4 regions of the Streptomyces sp. SCSIO 30461 genome follow, and region 3 is predicted to be linked to each of the others. Evidence: riboswitches for the same ligand, from Rfam matches in the RefSeq annotation. Region 3 holds a riboswitch; each other region holds the start of a gene.
The links. Region 3 has a riboswitch for cyclic di-AMP ahead of V1460_RS02415 (M23 family metallopeptidase). Riboswitches for the same ligand answer to the same signal wherever they lie in the genome.
Positions count from the first base shown of each region.

Region 1: linked by a shared signal. The riboswitch ahead of V1460_RS32600 (NlpC/P60 family protein) and the one ahead of V1460_RS02415 (M23 family metallopeptidase) in region 3 are both predicted to bind cyclic di-AMP.
Region 2: linked by a shared signal. The riboswitch ahead of V1460_RS04840 (transglycosylase family protein) and the one ahead of V1460_RS02415 (M23 family metallopeptidase) in region 3 are both predicted to bind cyclic di-AMP.
Region 4: linked by a shared signal. The riboswitch ahead of V1460_RS14300 (LysM peptidoglycan-binding domain-containing M23 family metallopeptidase) and the one ahead of V1460_RS02415 (M23 family metallopeptidase) in region 3 are both predicted to bind cyclic di-AMP.

Region 1 is NZ_CP146101.1:7,269,058-7,274,089, reverse strand. Features, by position in the region: gene V1460_RS32610 (NlpC/P60 family protein) at 1-352, opposite strand, end outside; gene V1460_RS32605 (hypothetical protein) at 605-958, shown strand; gene V1460_RS32600 (NlpC/P60 family protein) at 1,053-2,189, opposite strand; cyclic di-AMP (ydaO/yuaA leader) riboswitch at 2,196-2,386, opposite strand; gene pcrA (DNA helicase PcrA) at 2,638-5,032, shown strand, end outside.
Region 2 is NZ_CP146101.1:1,058,111-1,063,142, forward strand. Features, by position in the region: gene V1460_RS04830 (cytochrome P450) at 1-1,241, shown strand, start outside; gene V1460_RS04835 (transglycosylase family protein) at 1,440-2,366, shown strand; cyclic di-AMP (ydaO/yuaA leader) riboswitch at 2,648-2,865, shown strand; gene V1460_RS04840 (transglycosylase family protein) at 2,870-3,532, shown strand; gene eno (phosphopyruvate hydratase) at 3,906-5,032, shown strand, end outside.
Region 3 is NZ_CP146101.1:502,131-507,162, reverse strand. Features, by position in the region: gene trmB (tRNA (guanosine(46)-N7)-methyltransferase TrmB) at 1-121, shown strand, start outside; gene V1460_RS02420 (PrsW family intramembrane metalloprotease) at 289-1,620, shown strand; gene V1460_RS02415 (M23 family metallopeptidase) at 1,718-2,812, opposite strand; cyclic di-AMP (ydaO/yuaA leader) riboswitch at 2,824-2,959, opposite strand; gene V1460_RS02410 (PP2C family protein-serine/threonine phosphatase) at 3,243-4,388, opposite strand; tRNA gene V1460_RS02405 (tRNA-Met) at 4,597-4,670, opposite strand; gene V1460_RS02400 (DUF5988 family protein) at 4,830-5,030, opposite strand.
Region 4 is NZ_CP146101.1:3,230,019-3,235,050, forward strand. Features, by position in the region: gene V1460_RS14280 (aspartate aminotransferase family protein) at 1-257, shown strand, start outside; gene V1460_RS14285 (XRE family transcriptional regulator) at 323-958, shown strand; gene V1460_RS14290 (DUF6126 family protein) at 958-1,098, shown strand; gene V1460_RS14295 (tyrosine-protein phosphatase) at 1,118-1,933, opposite strand; cyclic di-AMP (ydaO/yuaA leader) riboswitch at 2,342-2,495, shown strand; gene V1460_RS14300 (LysM peptidoglycan-binding domain-containing M23 family metallopeptidase) at 2,500-3,495, shown strand; gene V1460_RS14305 (IS1182 family transposase) at 3,706-5,032, opposite strand, start outside.

The DNA of each region.
Region 1 (5,032 bases), 6.8 Mb from region 3:
CAGGGTCGATACCACCCGCCCGATACTGGGCGGTGGCGATCGAGCCGAGCGCGTCGCGGGCGGCATTGAGCCGTGCGGTGCGCCGGGCGGCCTCGTCACGCAGTCCGTCGAGCGCGGTCCGGGCTTCTGCGGCGGCCTCCTTGGCGCCGTTGTACCGCTCGGTCGCCTCCTCCGCCTCCCGGTACAGGGTGTCTGCCTTCGCCTTCAGTCGTTCCGGGGTGGAACCGGGGTCGGCGTGTCCTGCGCCCTCGAAGAGAGTGCCGGTCGCGGCACCCGCCAGCGCGACGGTGAGAGCGGTGCGGGCGGCGGTGCCGCCCAGGTTGCGCTGCTTGGGTCTGCGGTGCGCTGCCACGAAGGCCAGTCCTTCCGGTGTCCGGTAGGTCGTTCCGTACGGTTCCGGCGGCGGTCCGCCCAGGGGAAGCGGCCCGCCGCCGGATCCTTCGGCGCGGCGGTCGAGTCTGCTGACCGGTATGAAGCCGGCAGGTCGATCACCTGGGGGAGGACGCTAGACCGACCTGGTGAGCGGATGGGTCGACATGACCGGTATTGATGGAAGTCGGCCCGCTATAGTCGGTTTCCGATCGGGGGGCTAGGCTCCGGTGCCATGGACGTACTCATCAATGTCTTCGTCGCGCTGCACATCATCGGTATCGCCGCGCTGCTCGGTGGTTTCCTGACCCAGATGAAGGCGATGGGCGCCGGGACGGCCCGCTTCACCCCGGCGATGCTCCACGGGGCACTGACGATGCTGGTCACGGGTGTGGCGCTGGTGGGGCTCAATGAGGCGGACGACCAGACGGTGAACAACCTCAAGGTCGGCATCAAGCTCGCGGTGCTGGTGGTGATCCTCGGGCTCGTCTATGTGAAGCGGGACGAGGAGCGGGTGGACAAGGCGGTGTTCGGCGCGGTCGGCGTCCTGACCGTCGCCAACATCTTCATCGCGACTCTCTGGACCTGAGCCGAGCTGACCCGTCCTCGACCTGACCTGGCAGGCAACGGGCGCCCCTCACGACGAGGGGCGCCCGTTGCGTCGTTCGGGGCGCGGTTCGGGATCAGACCGGCCGCACACTCCCGTGGATCGGCATGTGGTAGATCGACTCCTCGCGGATGTTCGCACCCGGCTTCGGGGCATGGATCATCTGGCCGTTGCCGACATAGATCCCGACGTGGCTGATGTCGTCGTAGAAGAACACGAGGTCACCGGGCACGAGGTCCTTGGCCGCCACCCGCTGCCCCACCTCGACCTGATCCCAGGTGGTGCGGGGCAGATCGACACCGGCGGCGCGCCAAGCGGCCTGGGTGAAGCCGGAGCAGTCGTAGGAGCTGGGGCCCGTCGCCCCCCAGACGTACGGCTTGCCCAGCTGGGTGCGTGCGAAGGACAGCACCTTCTGAGCCTTGGCGGCGTACGAACCGGCGGCCGTGCTCGTGCCGGTGCCCTCCTGCTGCGGTTGTGCCCGCTGTTCGGTTTCGGCCTCGGCCGCCGCCCTGGACTCAGCTTCGGCCTGGGCCTTCGCCTCGGCCTTGCGACGGGCCTTCTCCTCCTGCCGGCGCTCAAGCTCCGCGAGCCGTGCCTTCTCCTCCGCCGTCAGCGTCCCCAGCAGCTCCCGCGCGTCGGCGAGCTTGCGCTGCACCGTCTCCTTGGTGGTGCGCAGCGACGCCTGCGAGGCGCTGAGCGCATCCAGGCTCCAGGTCGCCTCCGCGCGTTGCTCCGTCGCCGCGGACCGCTGCTCCTCGAAATCGGTGACCGCCTCGCGCTGCTCCTCGGAGAGCCGGTCCGTCAGACGCGTCTGGTCGAAGTACTGCTGGGGGCTGTCCGAGAGGAGCAGCGCGGCGGTCGGCGTGACCGTGCCCGCGCGGTACTGGGCGGTGGCGTACGATCCGAGCGCGCGCCGGGCTTCGTTAAGGGACTCCGTGCGCTCCGCGTCGTCGTCGAGTAGCCGGTCCACCTTGCGGCGCTGCTGCGCCGTTTCCTCTTTCGCGCGGTTGTACTGCTGAGTCGCGGTGCCGGCCTGGCGGTAGAGGTCGTCGACCTTCTTCTGGACCTCGTCGACACTGGGCCGCGGTTCGGCCCGGGCACTCTGCGCGGAGAGCAAGGTCACTCCCGCGATGGCCGCCGTCGTGAACCCGACGGCGGGACTCTTCGTGCGTGTACCCGTACGGGCATGCGTCGCCTTGCGGTGCGATGCCAAGACGGCATCTCCTTCCGTTTGCCGCCTACCGGGTTAGCTGTCGGGTTCGGACGGAACGGAAGGTTGTCCTACGGGCCTTGCTGGGCTTGGCCCGATTCACCCCGGTGGAGCCCCTCTTGTGCTGGTCGGCGCAGGAGGGTTGGGTCCCCGGTTCCTCACTTTCCTTGCGGAATGGTCGGATTCGGCGCGAGCGGCCCGATTGGCGTTTGTCGCCGCGGGGGTACGGGCTGCCTGGGCGAGCACGCTAGCCAAACTGTGGCGCTCTTGTGAAGGTCGGTGCGCATTATGTCCGATACATTTCCGTGACCTTGGCGTGTCGTGGCCGCAACTTCACTTATCGTGACCGGGGTAGCCGGGTCGGACATCGGTGGGACTTTGGCGGGATCGAAGCGGGGGATCGGGGGGAAGGCGACGGACTGTCGGTGCGGCGGCCTAGACTCGTAGAGCGATGAGCAGCCTCTTTGACGAAAGCTTCCTGGCCGGCCTCCAGCGCTCGGCGGCCTCGGAGGAACCCCCGCCTCCGGAGCGCGACGAGTACGACGAGCCGGACGAGCCGGACGAGCATGGCCCCGCCGAAGAAGTCCCGCACGACCTCTTCGACGGGCGCTTCGACGTGCCTCCGACCAGGGACGAGTACTACCGCAGCGGTGTTCCGCGCCCGGCCGTGGACCCCGCCGCGCTGCTCGACGGGCTGAACGAGCAGCAGGGTGCCGCCGTCGTCCACACCGGCTCGCCCCTGCTCATCGTCGCCGGAGCCGGCTCCGGGAAGACCCGGGTGCTGACCCACCGGATCGCGCATCTGCTGGCGACCCGCAATGTGCACCCAGGGCAGATACTGGCCATCACCTTCACCAACAAGGCCGCCGGCGAGATGAAGGAACGGGTCGAGCAGCTCGTGGGCCCGCGCGCCAACGCGATGTGGGTGTCCACCTTCCACAGTGCCTGCGTCCGCATCCTGCGTCGCGAGAGCAAGAAGCTCGGTTTCACGTCGTCGTTCTCGATCTACGACGCCGCCGATTCCAAGCGGCTGATGGCCCTGGTCTGCCGTGATCTCGACCTCGACCCGAAGAAGTTCCCGCCGAAGTCCTTCAGCGCCAAGATCTCGAACCTGAAGAACGAGCTGATCGACGAGGAGGCCTACGCCGATCAGGTCGCGGGGGGCGCCCTCCAGGCCGGAGGCGGCTTCGAGAAGACCCTGGCCGAGGCGTACCGGATGTACCAGGCGCGGCTGCGCGAGGCGAACGCCCTGGACTTCGACGACATCATCATGACCACCGTCCATCTGCTCCAGGCGTTCCCTGACGTCGCCGAGCACTATCGGCGCCGCTTCCGCCACGTCCTGGTGGACGAGTACCAGGACACCAACCACGCCCAGTACACCCTGGTGCGCGAGCTGGTCGGCGAGGGGTACGAGGACCTGCCCGCCGCCGAACTGTGTGTCGTCGGTGACGCCGACCAGTCGATCTACGCCTTCCGTGGTGCCACGATCCGCAACATCCTCCAGTTCGAGGAGGACTACCCGGACGCCACCACGATCCTGCTGGAGCAGAACTACCGCTCCACTCAGACGATCCTCTCCGCCGCCAACGCGGTCATCGAGCGCAACGAGAGCCGCCGCCCCAAGAACCTGTGGACCAATGCGGGTGCGGGCGCGCAGATCACCGGCTATGTCGCCGACACCGAACACGACGAGGCGCAGTTCGTCGCCGACGAGATCGACCGGCTGACGGACGCAGGCGATGCCAAGGCGGGCGATGTCGCCGTCTTCTACCGGACCAACGCCCAATCCCGTGTCTTCGAGGAGATCTTCATCCGTGTCGGCCTGCCCTACAAGGTCGTCGGCGGGGTGCGCTTCTACGAGCGCAAGGAGGTCCGGGACGTCCTCGCCTATCTGCGGGTCCTCGCCAACCCCGAGGACAACGTCCCGCTGCGCCGGATCCTGAACGTCCCCAAGCGCGGTATCGGTGAGCGCGCCGAGGCGATGATCGATGCCCTCGTGCTGCGCGAGAAGATCACCTTCCCCCAGGCGCTGCGGCGCGTGGACGAGGCGTACGGTATGGCCGCCCGTTCGGCCAACGCGGTCAAGCGCTTCAACACGCTGATGGAGGAGCTGCGCACGATCGTGGAGTCGGGCGCGGGTCCGGCCACGGTTCTTGAGGCGGTGCTGGAGCGCACCGGCTATCTCGCCGAGCTTCAGGCGTCCACGGATCCGCAGGACGAGACCCGTATCGAGAACCTCCAGGAGCTTGCGGCGGTCGCTCTCGAGTTCGAACAGGAGCGCGGAGCCGACGGGGGTTCCGGCACGCTCGCCGAGTTCCTGGAGCAGGTCGCACTGGTCGCCGACTCCGATCAGATCCCGGACGAGGACGAAGAGGGCAGCGGAGTCATCACGCTGATGACGCTGCACACGGCGAAGGGCCTGGAGTTCCCGGTCGTGTTCCTCACCGGCATGGAGGACGGGGTTTTCCCGCATATGCGGGCGCTGGGTCAGACCAAGGAGCTGGAGGAGGAGCGGCGCCTGGCGTACGTGGGAATCACCAGAGCTCGTGAGCGGCTCTATCTGACCCGTTCTTCGCTGCGCAGCGCCTGGGGTCAGCCCTCGTACAACCCGCCGTCGCGCTTCCTGGAGGAGATCCCGGACGCGCATCTGGACTGGAAGCGGACGGGGCCGATGTCCGCCCCGGCAGGGCCGGTCTCGGGGATCACTTCGTCGCTCTCCTCGTCGCGGTCGCGTTCCGGCCCTTCGGGCTTCGCGACCCGTCGTGCGGCCGACAAGCCGGTGATCGCGCTGGCGGTAGGCGACCGGGTGACGCATGACCAGTTCGGTCTCGGCACGGTGATGG
Region 2 (5,032 bases), 560 kb from region 3:
CCGAGCCTGCCGCCGCTCCCGAACTCTTCACCTGGGAGTTCGCCACCGACCCCTACCCGGCCTACGCCTGGCTGCGCGAGCATGCGCCGGTGCACAGGACCCGGCTGCCCAGCGGAGTCGAGGCCTGGCTGGTGACCCGGTACGCGGACGCTCGGCAGGCGCTCGCGGACCAGCGGCTCAGCAAGAACCCGGCGCATCATGACGAGCCCGCGCACGCCAAGGGGAAGACCGGGATCCCCGGAGAGCGCAAAGCGGAACTGATGACGCATCTGCTGAACATCGATCCGCCGGACCACACCCGGCTGCGCAGACTGGTCTCGAAGGCGTTCACTCCGCGCCGGGTGGCCGAGTTCGCCCCGCGCGTGCAGGAGCTGACGGACCGACTGATCGACGGGTTCGCGGAGCGCGGGAGCGCCGACCTGATCCACGAGTTCGCGTTTCCGCTGCCGATCTACGCCATCTGCGATCTGCTCGGTGTCCCACGCGAGGACCAGGACGACTTCCGGGACTGGGCGGGGATGATGATCCGGCACGGCGGCGGGCCGCGCGGCGGTGTCGCGCGTTCGGTCAAGAAGATGCGGGGCTATCTGGCCGAGCTGATCCACCGCAAGCGCGAGGCTCCCGGTGACGACCTCATCTCGGGGCTCATCAAGGCATCCGACCATGGGGAGCACCTCACCGAGAACGAGGCCGCCGCGATGGCCTTCATCCTTCTTTTCGCCGGGTTCGAGACGACCGTCAACCTCATCGGCAATGGTGTGTACGCGTTGCTGCGCCACCATGAGCAGCGTGCACGGCTCCAGGCCTCCCTCGCCGATGGGGACACCGCGCTGCTCGCCACCGGCGTCGAGGAACTCCTGCGCTTCGACGGTCCGGTGGAGCTCGCCACCTGGCGGTTCGCGACCGAGCCGCTGAGCATCGGAGGGCAGCGGATCGCGGCGGGGGACCCGGTGCTCGTCGTACTCGCCGCCGCCGACCGCGACCCGGACCGGTTCCCCGAGCCCGATGTGCTCGACCTGGCCAGGCGTGACAACCAGCACCTCGGGTACGGGCACGGCGTCCACTACTGCCTCGGCGCGCCCCTCGCACGACTGGAGGGGCAGACCGCGCTGGCGACCCTGCTGACGCGATTGCCCGACTTGCGACTTGCGGTGGATTCCTCGGATCTGCGTTGGCGTGGCGGTCTGATCATGCGCGGATTGCGTACTTTGCCCGTTGAGTTCACCCCGCCGGAAAGCTGACGTCTCGTCAGTAACGTGACTTTCACGTGATCTCCCCTGCATCGACTTGTGACACTCGTTCGGGTGCCGTTAGGTTCACCGTCAACTACCAGGGACCCCTGGGTTCCTTGTCGTCACACGAAAGGCCCCTGCATGCTCTCCGGGAATGGTCGACACCGGCGCCCTCGTCAGGCCCCCGCCCTCATCGTCGCGGCAGGGGTGACGGGATCGGCCATCGCCATCCCGCTGCTCGGTGCGGGTGCGGCCTCCGCCACCGACGCCGGCACCTGGGACCGGGTCGCGAACTGCGAGAGCGGAGGCGTGTGGAGTGCCGACTACGGCAACGGCTACTACGGGGGGCTTCAGCTCTCGCAGCAGGACTGGGAGCAGCACGGCGGTACGGCCTACGCGCCCAGGCCCGATCTGGCGAGCCGATCGCAGCAGATCGCGGTCGCGGAGAAGCTGCTGGCGGCGGAGGGCTCGGCGGCTTGGGAGAGCTGCGCCGTGGTCACCGGGCTCGTCATGACCGACACCGCGCCCGAGGTCGATCCGGGTGACCTGGACCGGACCTTGGGGTCCGGCGGTGAGGTGGACCCGCCGACGTTCGGCGATGGTGCGGACGCCGTCATTCCGGAGCCCGCGGCCCCGGACTCGGCCTCCGTGGATCCCGCCACGGGCTCGGACTCCGGCTCGCCCGACGCTTCCGCGGGGGCCTCGGAATCCGCGCAGTCCCCGTCGGGAGGCGTGCCCGATGGTGGCGGTGAGGGCGCGGACGGGTCCGCTGACTCCGCCCAGGGTGCGGGTGACGGCACCGGCAGGCATCGCGGCGAAGCCGCCGACGAAGGCGAAGTGGCCGAAGCAACCGAAGCAACCGAAGAAGACGAAGCAGGCGAGACGGGCAATTCGGGCGATGAGAGTGATTCCGGTCGTCATGCCTCGCGAGGTGACACATCGACACGGGACGGCGTCGGTGCGACGGGTGCGTACACCGTCCGTGCCGGTGACAGTCTCTCCTCGATTGCGGACGCTCATCAGGTGCCCGGCGGCTGGCCCGCCCTCTTCGACGGGAATCGCGAGGTCGTCGGGACCGACGCCGACCTCATCCTGCCCGGACAGAGCCTCGATCTCGGTTTGGAGCGGGAGTAGTTGGACTAGGCGGAGTAGGGATTGGGGTGCTTATGTCCTCTTCTGTGAAAGTGAGACATGAGTCTCTTCCGGTCAACTGGCCCCGGATGGCCGCTAAGTGGGGCCATCCACCCTCTCACCTGCGAAAACGGACATCAGGCGTCGTCAGGTATGGGTGATTTCTCCCCGATGTTCCTCCTTTGAACATCGGGGAGGCGTGTGTTTACGGTCTGACCGCTCGCCATCGCGGGCCCCGTCGACCGTCACGCCGAATCCTGCCGTCGGTCGAAGGGAACAACCGTCGCGTTCAAGCGCCGTAGGCAGGAGCGGGGGACCCAAGGTAAGTGCCGCGCCGGCCCGATGAGGGCTCGGAGCGGCTTGGGGTGAAGCCGCGCGACGCAAGACCGCGCGGCCGGGCAGCTCGCCTTCCGGTGCCGTCGGACACCCGATCCGACGGACGGATGGCACCCCATCGGCCCGAACCCGACAGCTCACCTCGCAGGCGTCGGTGAGGGGATCACTTCATGCTGCTTTCCGGCAAGGGCAAGCGTCGTCGCCCGTCCGTCCGCACCACCCGTATCGCCGCCTACGCCGCCGGTGTCACCGGTGCCGCCATCGCCGCGCCGCTCATGATCTCGGGGACCGCATCGGCGGCGACCGCCTCCGAGTGGGACGCCGTCGCCCAGTGCGAGTCCGGCGGCAACTGGTCGATCAACACCGGCAACGGCTACTACGGCGGCCTCCAGTTCTCGGCCTCCACGTGGGCCGCCTACGGCGGCACCGCCTTCGCCGCCACCGCCGACCAGGCCAGCAAGAGCGAGCAGATACAGATCGCCGAGAAGGTCCTGGCAGGTCAGGGCAAGGGTGCCTGGCCGAATTGCGGTGTGAACCTGTCCAGCACCCCGTACGGCGGTGGTACCGCCGAGGCTCCGAAGCCCGCCGCGAAGGAAGCCGCGAAGCCCGCAGCCCCTGAGCGCGCCGAGGCTCCGACCACCCGCTCCGAGCGTTCCGCCGCCCCTGTCAGGAAGGGTGACGGCGAGTACAAGGTGAAGCCCGGCGACACTCTCAGCAAGATCGCCGAGGCGGAGAAGGTCAAGGGCGGCTGGAAGAAGCTGTTCGAGCTCAACAAGGACATCATCGACAACGCCGATGTGATCCACCCCGGTCAGCTGCTGCACCTGAGCTGACCCGGTCGCGGCTGGACGGCCCGGCCGACAGAACCCCGGGGCCCTTCCGCTCAGGGCCCCCGCCCAGGGATCCCCCCACCGGGGGTGCCGCGAGGGAACACCTCCGCGGCATCCCCGCCCCCCAGGCAACCCCGGCCCGGCGCGCCTCACCCCCGCCGTCTCCGTGCGCTTCCCTTCCCCCGTAGCGCCGCGGATACGGGAGGTGCGCCCAGGGCCGGGGTTTCTGCTGGTTTCACACCCTTTTTCGTCCCACGGGTCGGGCCCCGGCCGAGCGTGGCCCCCGGTCCGGTTAGGCTCATGCCGCAAGGCCAAAGCGACCCTGCACCGACGCTGCGGCAGCGGCGTCACTCCTAGCGACACATCCCAGAAGGAGATGCTCGTGCCGTCCATCGACGTCGTCGTAGCCCGGGAAATCCTGGACTCCCGAGGCAACCCCACGGTCGAGGTCGAGGTCGGCCTCGACGATGGCAGCACCGGCCGTGCTGCCGTGCCCTCCGGTGCCTCCACCGGTGCGTTCGAGGCCATTGAGCTCCGTGACGGAGACCAGAACCGCTACATGGGCAAGGGCGTCGAGAAGGCCGTCCTCGCCGTGCTGGAGCAGATCGGCCCGGAGCTGGTCGGATACGACGCGACCGAGCAGCGCCTGATCGACCAGGCGATGTTCGACCTCGACGCAACCGACAACAAGGGATCGCTCGGCGCCAACGCCATTCTCGGCGTCTCGCTGGCCGTTGCGCACGCCGCCTCCGAGGCCTCCGACCTCCCGCTCTTCCGCTACCTGGGCGGCCCGAACGCGCACCTGCTGCCGGTGCCGATGATGAACATCCTGAACGGCGGCTCGCACGCCGACTCCAACGTGGACATCCAGGAGTTCATGATCGCCCCGATCGGCGCGGAGTCCTTCTCCGAGGCGCTGCGCTGGGGCACCGAGGTCTACCACACCCTGAAGAAGGTGCTGAAGGAGCGCGGTCTGTCCACCGGTCTCGGTGACGAGGGCGGCTTCGCCCCGAACCTGGACTCCAACCGCGAGGCACTCGACCTGATCATCGAGGCCATCAAGCAGGCCGGGTACGCGCCCGGCAGGGACGTCGCCCTCGCGCTCGACGTCGCCGCCTCCGAGTTCTACAAGGACGGCAAGTACCTCTTCGAGGGCAAGGAGCGCTCCGCCGCCGAGATGACCGAGTACTACGAGGAGCTCGTCTCCGCGTACCCGCTCGTGTCCATCGAGGACCCGCTGTTCGAGGACGACTGGGCGGGCTGGAAGGTGATCACCGACAAGCTCGGCACCAAGGTGCAGCTGGTCGGCGACGACCTGTTCGTCACCAACCCGGAGCGTCTCGCCCGGGGTATCGAGGAGGGCACCGCCAACGCCCTGCTGGTCAAGGTCAACCAGATCGGTTCGCTGACCGAGACCCTGGACGCAGTCGAGCTCGCCCAGCGCAACGGCTTCAAGTGCATGATGTCCCACCGCTCCGGTGAGACCGAGGACGTCACCATCGC
Region 3 (5,032 bases):
CCAGGACGACGGCGGCTACGCGCCCCGGCCCTCCTTCCGTCCGCTGACCCGGTTCGAAGGCCAGGGCCTTGAGAAGGGGCATGTGGTGCACGACCTTCTGTTCCGCCGCAAGGCCGGGTGACCGACCCCCGGCACCAGGCACCACGCCCGCACCATGCACACGGCAGCGGCCCCACCCGCCCGCACCAGGCGCGCGGCGCCCGGCCGGGCCCGAACGTGCGCGGTAACACATCCGGAATTGCCGGATAACGCATCGCGGCTGTCGGTGGCGGTCGTTAGGGTCGTCAGGTGTCCGACCGGATCAGGCAGCCGTATCCCACGGCGCCCCACCCCGCCATCCCGGCGTGTGACGAGCAGCTGCTCTTCGACGCCGTGCCGGAGCCTGCGCGCTGGCGCTACAAACCGCGCCGGGCACTCTGGCGCAGCGCGGCGGTGCGCGCCTGGACCGTGATCACCCTGCTCGCCCTGTGCGGTCTGGTCATCCTGGCGCTGGTGCGCGAGCAGACCGGCACCGAGGGGTTCGCAGTGGGTCTCGCTCTCGCCCTGCTGCCGGTCCCGCTGCTGATGGCGGCGTTCCGGTGGCTGGACCGCGTGGAACCGGGGCCATGGCGGAATCTGCTCTTCGCCTTCGCCTGGGGGGCCTGCGCCGCCGCGCTCATCGCGATCATCGCCAACTCCTTCGCCACCCAGTGGATAGCGACCGCGACCGCCGATCCGAGATCGGCCGACACGATCGGTGCCACGATCATCGCGCCGGTGGTGGAGGAGAGCGCGAAGGCCGCGGCCGTGCTGCTCATCTTCCTGTTGCGCAGGAAGGACTTCACCGGGATCGTGGACGGGGTCGTGGTGGCCGGGTTCACCGCGACCGGCTTCGCGTTCACCGAGAACATCCTCTATCTCGGCAACGCCTTCCTGGAGGACCAGGAGTTCGGCCGCTCGGGCTTCGCTTCCGGGACAGCGGCGACGTTCGTCGTACGCATCCTGATGTCGCCGTTCGCCCATCCCCTGTTCACCGTGCTGACCGGCATCGGCTTCGGTGCCGCCGCACTCACCGCCCGCCGCCGGAGACTGCGCCGGACCGTGCTGCCGCTGCTCGGCCTGACCCTGGCGATAGGCGTGCACGCCCTGTGGAACGGCTCGGCGGTCTTCGGCCCCTGGGGCTTCTTCGCGGTGTACGGGCTCTTCATGGTCCCGGCCTTCGCACTGCTCACATGGCTCGCGGTCTGGAGCAGGCAGCGCGAACTGCACACGGTCGCGACCCAGCTTCCCCCGTACGCGGCGGCGGGCTGGATCTCCCCCGCCGAGCCGCTCGCCCTGTCCTCGATGCGGGCGCGCACGCTGGCCCGGGACGCGGCGGCGCGTGTTCATGGGAGCGCGGCGGCCCGTGCCGTGTCCGAGTACGAGGGGTTCGCCACCTCGCTGGCGTTCCTGCGCCACCGAGCGCACCAGGGCACGGCAGGACCGGACTTCACCGCACGCGAGCAGGAGCTGCTGCATCACCTGTGGCAGCGCAAGCATGTCGCGTCACCGGCCCTAACCTACGCGGCGCGAGCGACGGGGCGCGTCCGGATTCCTCCGCCGCACCGGGACTACGAGGGCTACAACCCCTATCGCGGGTGAATGGGCGAGGAAGCGGACGAAGCGCGTGCAGCACCGCACCCGTGGCGCCTGAGCCGCCGTCGGGCCAGGCACCCCGGGTGCGGTGCTGCACGGTGCTTCAGATGCTGAGGCCCTTGTCCCGCAGCCAGGCGGCCGGGTCCACGCCGGCACCGGACGGGGTGTGCACCTCAAGGTGCAGATGCGGCCCGGTGACATTGCCGGTCGCGCCGACGCGTCCGACGGTGTCGCCCGTCCCGACCTTCTGGCCCGCGCTGACACTCATCGACGACAGGTGGGCGTACCAGATCTCGGTGCCGTCCTCGAGCTCCAGCACCACGCGGTAGCCGTACGACCCGGACCAGCCCGCCGACTTGACCGTGCCGCCGTGCACGGCCTTCGCGGGGGTGCCGGTGGGCGCCGCGAAGTCGAGGCCGGTGTGCTGGCCGGACGACCACATGGAGCCGGACTCACCGTAGGTGGAGGTGATGGTGTACGAGGACGTCGGCAGCGCGTAGCGCCCGGCCAGCTCGGCGAGTCGGGCGGCCTCCGCAGCCGCTGCGGCCTCCGCAGCCTCCTCTTCCGCCTTGCGCTTGGCCTCGGCGGCTGCGGCCTCCGCGGCGGACTGCTGCCTCGTCGCCTCGGCAGCGGCCTGTTCGGCGGCGGCGTTCTCGGCTGCCGCCCTCGCTTCGGCCTCCACCCCGGCCTGCTGCTGCTCGGCCTGCTGGAGGATACGGGCGCGCAGCGCCTCGCCCGCGGTGGTCTGCTGGGCCCCGGTCTGCTCGGCTGTACCGGCGGTGGTGGCGACGGACATCGCCGAGAGCGGTGCGTCGGCCGCCCCGCCCGCGCCCTGCTCGTCGGAGTCGTCGGAGTCGTCGGAGGACTCCGACATCAGGGAGGCCACGCCCGGCAGCGACTGGGCGTCCGGAAGGTTGTCCTTGATGCTGTCGGGCAGGGATATGGAGACGGCCGGCTTGTCCTGCGCGGTGGCTATGCCGCCCGCGCCGACAGCGGCGATCACGCCCACACCGAGCACGGTGGAGCTCCGGGCGAGACCGCCGCCTCGCTGTTTGACGACACGGTGCCTGCCGCGGACCGGGCGGAGGGACTCCTCCGTCGGATTCCACTCCTCCGTCCCGTCGGAAGGAATCCACTCGGCGGCCGGGGCCCACTCGGTGGTGGGAATCCCCTGGAGGGCAGGCTCGTTGGACGCCACGGAGGCGTGCTCCTTTCCTTCCTTCTCGCCTACCGGGTTAGCTGACGGGTTCGGAGCAGGAAGGTCTCCTACAGGCACCCTGAAGTACCCGATTCACCCCAAATGGTGGTTCCCCGGTTCCCTTGCGGGATTCGGCGCATGCGCACGGTGCCGCCTCTTGCGACGACTGGGACGACCGTGCTGCGTTATCGAACGTTAATAGACGCCGACGCTCCATTCCAAGCCGTCCCCCTTGATCATTAACTATTTTCGGCCTGGACTTAACGCCCATCAGGTGAGCAAATAGGGCAAGTTGACCGCCCCTCACGACACATTGTTCACCGTTGAATATCTGATGATTCATCAAGCTCAGACGTTGGGAGCCGACTGACCAGGGCGGACCGGCCGGACCAACCGGAGCGACAAGGCGCCTCTGGGCCACCCACAGGCCTCAGGACGCAACCGGCACCGACCTGTTCCCTACCGGCTGATGCACACCCGGCCTGGCGACCGCCAGCAATGCCATGTCGTCCGCCAGGCCGCCACCCGTGTGCCGCCGCACATCGGCCACCACCGCGTCCAGCAGCTCGTCGGGCCCCGGGAAGACCAGACCCCCGAGCCGCGCCCGCGGATCATAGAAGGTGCCGTGCCGGTCGCGGGCCTCGGACAGCCCGTCCGTGTACAGGAGCAGCGTCGCTCCGGCCGGAAACGGCGCCTCGTCCACGTGGTCCGGCCAGTGGGCGAGATCCCCCATTCCGAGCGGCAGCGCGTTCTGGCTCGGCTCCAGCATGTAGAGCGCGCCGTCCGCGTACATGACGATCGGAGGCGGATGGCCCCGGTTGACCACCCGGACGCGACTCCCGTCGCGCGGGATCTCGGCCAGCACCGCCGTGGTGAACCCCTCCACCCGGTCGAGTCCGTGCGGGCGGCTGTCCCCCCGTGCCAGCGCCCGCTCCAGGCGCTGGGCGATCCCTTCCAAGGAGGGCTCCTCATCGGCCACCTCGCGGAACGCTCCGAGCAGCACCGCCACCGCCTCGACCGCGTCCAGCCCCTTTCCCCTGACGTCGCCGACGATCAGACGGACACCGAACGCGGTGTTCTGGACGGCGTACAGGTCACCGCCGATGAACGCGTCCGCCTGCGCCGCCTCGTACCGTGCGGCCACATTCAGCCCACCGATACGCTCGGCCGGTTCGGGCAGCACGGCGCGCTGGGCCGCCTCCGCGATGACACGGGCGGAGGCGAGCCGCTCACCACTGCGGCGGAGTACCCGGTTGATGTAGAGGGCGACGATCGACACCGTGAGCACGGTGAAAACCTCAGTCGCCGGCGGCACCTGGCCCAAGGTGCCGTTGTAGACGTTCAGCCCCAGCACGGTCAGCACACCGGCAGCCGTCGTCACCAGGGTGCCGCGCCATGTGTAGAACGGGGCGGCGAGCAGCGGGGCGGCGGCGAAGAACGGTGATGCGCGGTACGTCTCCGGGGTGAACAGGTCGAAGACCAAACCGGCGATGATCGTCAGCCAGGGCAGCAGCAGCACGAGGACACGGCCGCCGCTTCTCGGCCGGGGTCCCTCGCCGCCGTCGTACTGTGCCAAGACTGCTCTCCCGCCGATCCGCCCACGGCCGCGGACGGATCCGCGCACCACCAAGGCTGGCCTCAGCCGCGCCGCGGGGCGAGTCACCGTCGGCCAACCGGGCTAAGCGGCCGACCCTCACCAGCGGCCAAGCCGCCACAAGGCCCGACAACACACAGACAGAGGGCCCGGATCCAGCATGCTGCTGGATCCGGGCCCTCTGCTTCAGTAGCGGGGACAGGATTTGAACCTGCGACCTCTGGGTTATGAGCCCAGCGAGCTACCGAGCTGCTCCACCCCGCGTCGGTGAACACAACCTTACGCCATGCGGAGCAAGATCCACACCACTTTTCCGTGCGACCCGCGAGAAGGCCCCTCTCGTACCCCGTACGGCGCAGATCGCCTCCCGTACCAGCGCGGCGGGCTGTCCCACCGACCCGGCGGATCCGCACCCTCCGGCGACTACTCGGCGACTTCTGTCCGCTCCCACCACTCGTACACGGTCAGCCGCCCCTCGGCGCTGTCCTCGTGTCGCGTGGTGGCCTTGAAGTGCTCATAGCCGCCACGGTGCGGAATCTTCAGTTCGCGTCCTGGCGGCGTGATCGGCACGACCTTCCCCTGCAGGTCGTCCGGTCCGCCTTCCAGGCGTGCCTTGGTAGCCATAC
Region 4 (5,032 bases), 2.7 Mb from region 3:
CCATGTTGCAAGCCGCTCGCAAGGGGCTTTTCGCGCAGATGGTGGTGTCGCCGTTGCTTGAGAAGCACCGCATCCTCACTCAGGTCTCGGGGGACCACATGGAGGTGATCAAGTTGATTCCCCCGCTGGTCATCGGGGCGGCGGAGGTCGACCGGTTCGTCGCCGCGTTCACCGCTGTGATGGACGAGGCGCACGGCGGCGGGCTGATGTGGGACTTCGGCAGGACTCTGGTGAAGCAGGCCGTGGCCCAGCGATAGGCTTGCTGATTTGCCCCAGAGGCAAAGAGTTTGCCTCTGGGGAAAGACCCTGGCGCAATGGACGCATGAGCCTTTCCGCCTCAGGCCCCGCAGAGCAGTCGGAGCACCCGGGCCGGCCGTCGGACGACCTGCCCGACATGGCCCCCCGCCTGCGGGCCCTGCGCCGCCGTCGCGGCCTCACCCTGGAGGCCGCCGCCCAGCGGGCGGGCCTGTCGCCCGCGCATCTGTCCCGGCTGGAGACCGGTCGGCGGCAGCCTTCGCTGCCGATGCTGCTCACCCTCGCGAGGGTCTACGGCACGACCGTCGCCGAACTGCTCGGCGAGCACCCACCGGAACGCGACTCCGTCATCCGCGGCGGCAGGATGGGTCCCGCGGAAGCCGACGGCTGGAGCTACCGGCAGGCCGGCGGGCGGGGGCGCGCCATGCAGGCCCTCAGGGTGCGGGTGCCTTACGGAGCCCAGGGCGATCTCGTGCGGGTCCACCCGGGCGAGGAGTGGCTGCACGTACTGGAGGGACGACTGCGGCTCGGCCTCGGCGACACCGTGCACGAACTCGACCCGGGGGACAGCGCCCATTTCGACTCGCTCACACCGCACCGTATCGCCGCAGCCACGCCAGGCGGCGTGGAACTGATGTTCGTCCACACCCTGCTGCAGAGCCCCGATCCGCATGCCCGCCCGCACACCCGAGGAGAAGCGTGATGACTGAAAAGCGTGGAAAGTCGCGATCGAGCGATCAGAGGTTCCCGCTCGGACTGGCTGTCCGTCTTTTCGCCTATCTCGTCGCGGGGCACCTGTTCGCGGCGTTCCTCTATCTGCTGTTCACCGTCGGCGGGCAGTGAGTCCCGAGCGGGCAGGTGCTCAGACCGATCCGTCCAGCAGGCGGTCGCGCAGCCGCTCCCGGGTTGCGGAGGTGAGGCCGAGTCCCTCGGTCAGATAGCGCTCAGTGCCGCCCCAGGTCTCCTCGATGGTGTCGAAGGCGGCCGCCAGGTACTCCGCACGCGCGTCGAAGAGCGGTCGCAGCAGCTCCATGACCTCAGGGGACATTCCGGCCGGTGATGTGTCGCTGCGGCGCACCCTGTAGCGGCGGTGGGGGTCGTTCGACTTCAGATAGTCGGCCTCGATGGCGTCCCGCTCGACGCCGACCGCGAGCAGTGAGATCGCGATCGACAGGCCCGCGCGGTCCTTGCCCGCAGCACAGTGCATCAGTGCGGGGACGCTGTCCTCGGCCAGGGAGTGCAGGACCCGGCTGTGCTCGTCCGTCCGTTCGCGGACCATCTTCCGGTACGAATCGGACATCCGGTCGGCGGCCTTGCCCTCGGAGAGGATCGAGCGCAGCTGCTCCAGATCGCCGTCATGCACCATCCTCCAGAACTCGGCGCCGTCGGCGGGGTCGCTGAGCGGGATGTTCACGTTCCGCACCCCGGGCAGCTCGACATCGGGCCCCTCCAGCCTGTGGTCGGCGGAGTTGCGGAAGTCGAAGATCGTGTGGAGTGCGAGGGAAGTCAGGAACGCTGCGTCGTCGGCGGTGGCATGGGCGAGGTGCCCGCTGCGGAACAGCCTGCCGTGTCGCACCCGGCGCCCGTCCACGGTCGGCAGTCCACCCACGTCCCGGAAGTTGCGCACGCCCGAGAGTTCGGGCTCGGTCGAGGGGGCCTGGGGCAGCTGCTGTGTCACGGGGGCTCCTCCGTGTCTGCGGTGGGTGTCGCACGCCGACGGCGGTGTGCACCCGACCATACGACATGGATTCCCCAAAAAATCACCCCGCCCGATGCGCTCCTCTCTGGGTTGAATGCGGCTTGTGTCCGTTTTAGTTGATTAAGGCAGAGTGCACCCATTGGTAATGGGATGGTATTCCCGTCGTGAGCGGGATCATATTCGTGACGGTCCGTCGCCGTGTCTCCCCATCAAAACCCTTTGCCTATAAGGCGATCAAAGATCCGTAATCCACGCAGAGTGACCGTAAAATCCCCGTTGATATCGCGCGGGCGAATGCCGACTGAATAGCACTGCTTGTACGGCTCGTCCGACTCGCCTACGGTCACCGCAATCCGGTCGGACCGCCGAATCCTGCCGCCGACCGGAATTCCGCACACACCCACGCGTGGCAGGAGCGGGGGACCCAGGTAAGCCGCCGTCCCGGGATTCCGGACGGCTAGGGGTGTAGTCGCGCCTTCGCGCGGCCGGGCAGCTCCAGCCCGAATCCGACAGCTCACCTCGCAGGCGCCGGAGAGGAATTCGCCATGCCCGGACGGGGTAAGCACCGCCGACCGAAGACCAGCCCGCTCGCCCGCGGATTCGTTGCCGCGGGTACGGGTGGCGCCGCCATCGCACTACCGCTCATCGGCGCCGCGGGTGCGGCGCACGCCACGGGGCAGTCCGCTCCCACGGTCACCGCCGAACGCACCGCCGCCATCCGCCAGGCCGCAGTCCCACAGGCCGTCGCCGCACCGAAGTCGCCCAAGACCTACACGGTCGCGCCCGGCGACCACCTCTCCAAGATCGCCGTCGAACAGCGGGTTCGTGGCGGCTGGCAGAAGCTGTACGCCGACAACCGCGAGGCTGTCGGTGAGAATCCCTCGCTGATCCACCCGGGCCTCAAGCTCGCCCTCGGCGCCCCGGCGAGGGCCGCGGCCCCGGCGGAGCGCCCCGCCCAGGCGCCGGCGCGGCCGGACCGGGCCTCGCGCTCGGCCGACCGTACCGCCGACGCCCCCAAGACGGCCCCGACCGCCCCGCAGATCAAGTCCGAGGCCAAGGCCAAGGGTGAGTCCGCGGTCAAGGCCAAGGTCGAGGCTGCCGCGGCTCCCGAGGTCCCGGCCCCGCAGGACAAGGCGTCCTTCTACTCCGCCCCGGTCACCGGAGGTGTCAGCACCGCGTACCGCACCCCGGGTGCCCTGTGGTCCAGCGGCTACCACACCGGTCTCGACTTCATCGCCTCCACGGGCACCTCGGTCAAGTCCGTCGGTCCCGGCTCTGTCGTCTCGGCCGGTTGGGCGGGAGCGTATGGGAACCAGGTCGTCATCCGGCACACCGACGGCACCTACGCCCAGTACGCTCACCTCTCCGTCCTGTCCGTCTCGGCCGGACAGGACGTGAGCGGCGGACAGCAGATCGGCCTCTCCGGCTCCACCGGCAACTCCACGGGTCCGCACCTCCACTTCGAGATCCGCACCGCACCCGGCTACGGCTCCGACATAGATCCGCTGGCCTACCTCCGGAAGCACGGCGTCCGCCTCTGAACCACCTCTCCGACTGAGGCGACGTCTAGGTGACTGGTGTTAAGCGGGTCGTCCTGGGCGTGCGGTGTCGCCGTTGGGGGTGTCAGGGTCGTGGTTGCTGGCTGGTGGTCGGGCGGCGTGTGGGCGGTTCGTGGCCGTCGTGGGGGCTGTTGAGGGCTTGGCACGGCCGCGTGCGGGTCGTTTGCATGGTCCAGGGCGCCCTCGGGACGGTCAGCCGGCGGCGACCGCCCACTTGTCACTGCCTGTGGACATGATTCCGAGCACGCCGAGCCGCGCGACGTTGACGGCGGCGGCCAGCAAGGAGAAGTCGGCGGCGATCTTGGCCCGGCCCCGCACCCGGGCGCGGCGTCCGCCGTGTCGCCGCCGCATCAGGTGGGCGATCTTGCGTTCGACCTTGGGGCGGGTGGCCCGGTAGGCGGCCAGCCAGACGGGGTCCGCACTGCGAGCCCGGCCCCGGGCCAGGTGTTCTTCGTGAGGGCCGATGGTGATGACGCGTCCGTTCCTGGCGGTAGTGCACTGCGCCGCAAGGGGGCAGGCGGCGCAGGCGGTCTTGAAGCAGGCCGTCCCACCGCCATCAGACTTCGGGCGGATCGCGGCGGTCACCTGGTTCGGGCAGGTGACCTGCCCTGCCTCCAGATCGATGGTGAAGGCGTCCTTGGAGAACCGCCCACCGGGCGCGTTGGCCGCCTGCACCTTGACCATCACCCGGGCGCCCGCGTCGTCCAGCTCGGCCAGCAGCGGCCCGGTCCCGTAAGCGGCGTCGCCGTAGACTTCGGCCCGCGCCTGGTCTGCCTGCTCGGCGGCAGGTGGTTGGAGAACGTCGGCGAGCAGGTCGGCGGCGGGCTCGGCATCGCCGGCGTTGCCCGCCGTGACCTCGGTCGCGGTGATGACCTCGCTGTCGGGTTCCTCGGCCACATGACCCTTGTAACCGTCGAAGGACCGGCGGACGGTCTTGTGGCCGTGCCGGGCCTCGGGATCAACCGTGGAGATGACCCGGTCCGCGGCCACCTTGCGGGCGATCTTGAAGACGCCCCCGTCCTGCTCCAGGTCCTGGCCCAGCACGGTGGCCAGCAACCGCGCGGCCTGGCCCACATCCCCGGGCACGGCCCGGCCGTCCAGCACGGTCAGCAGCGCGAACCCGTCACGGGCCCGCGAATCGATGAGGGCTTCCCGCTCGGCCGCGTCCGTCCAGTCGATGACCGGCTTGTCCGTGCTGGTGTAGGCGTCCCCGCTGGAGATCACCGCCCGCAGCTCGGCCCGCAGCACGTGATCGGCCGCCCGCAGCAGGCCGCGGATGGCCGAACGGATCAGCGTGATGGTGTCCTGCGTGGCCACCGCGTCATAGATCGGTGCCGAGTCCAGCACCCTCCTGCGGCCGACCAGTCCGGCTTGTGCAGCAACCTCTACCGTCCGCTCGAAGATCCGGTTCGGCCGGGCGGAAGCGGCAAGCCTCGCCCGCATGTCGACCAGCACGGTGTGCACGAACCCCGGATGGTCGAAGTCCAGCCCGCCGGCGGCGTACTTCCAGCGCACATCG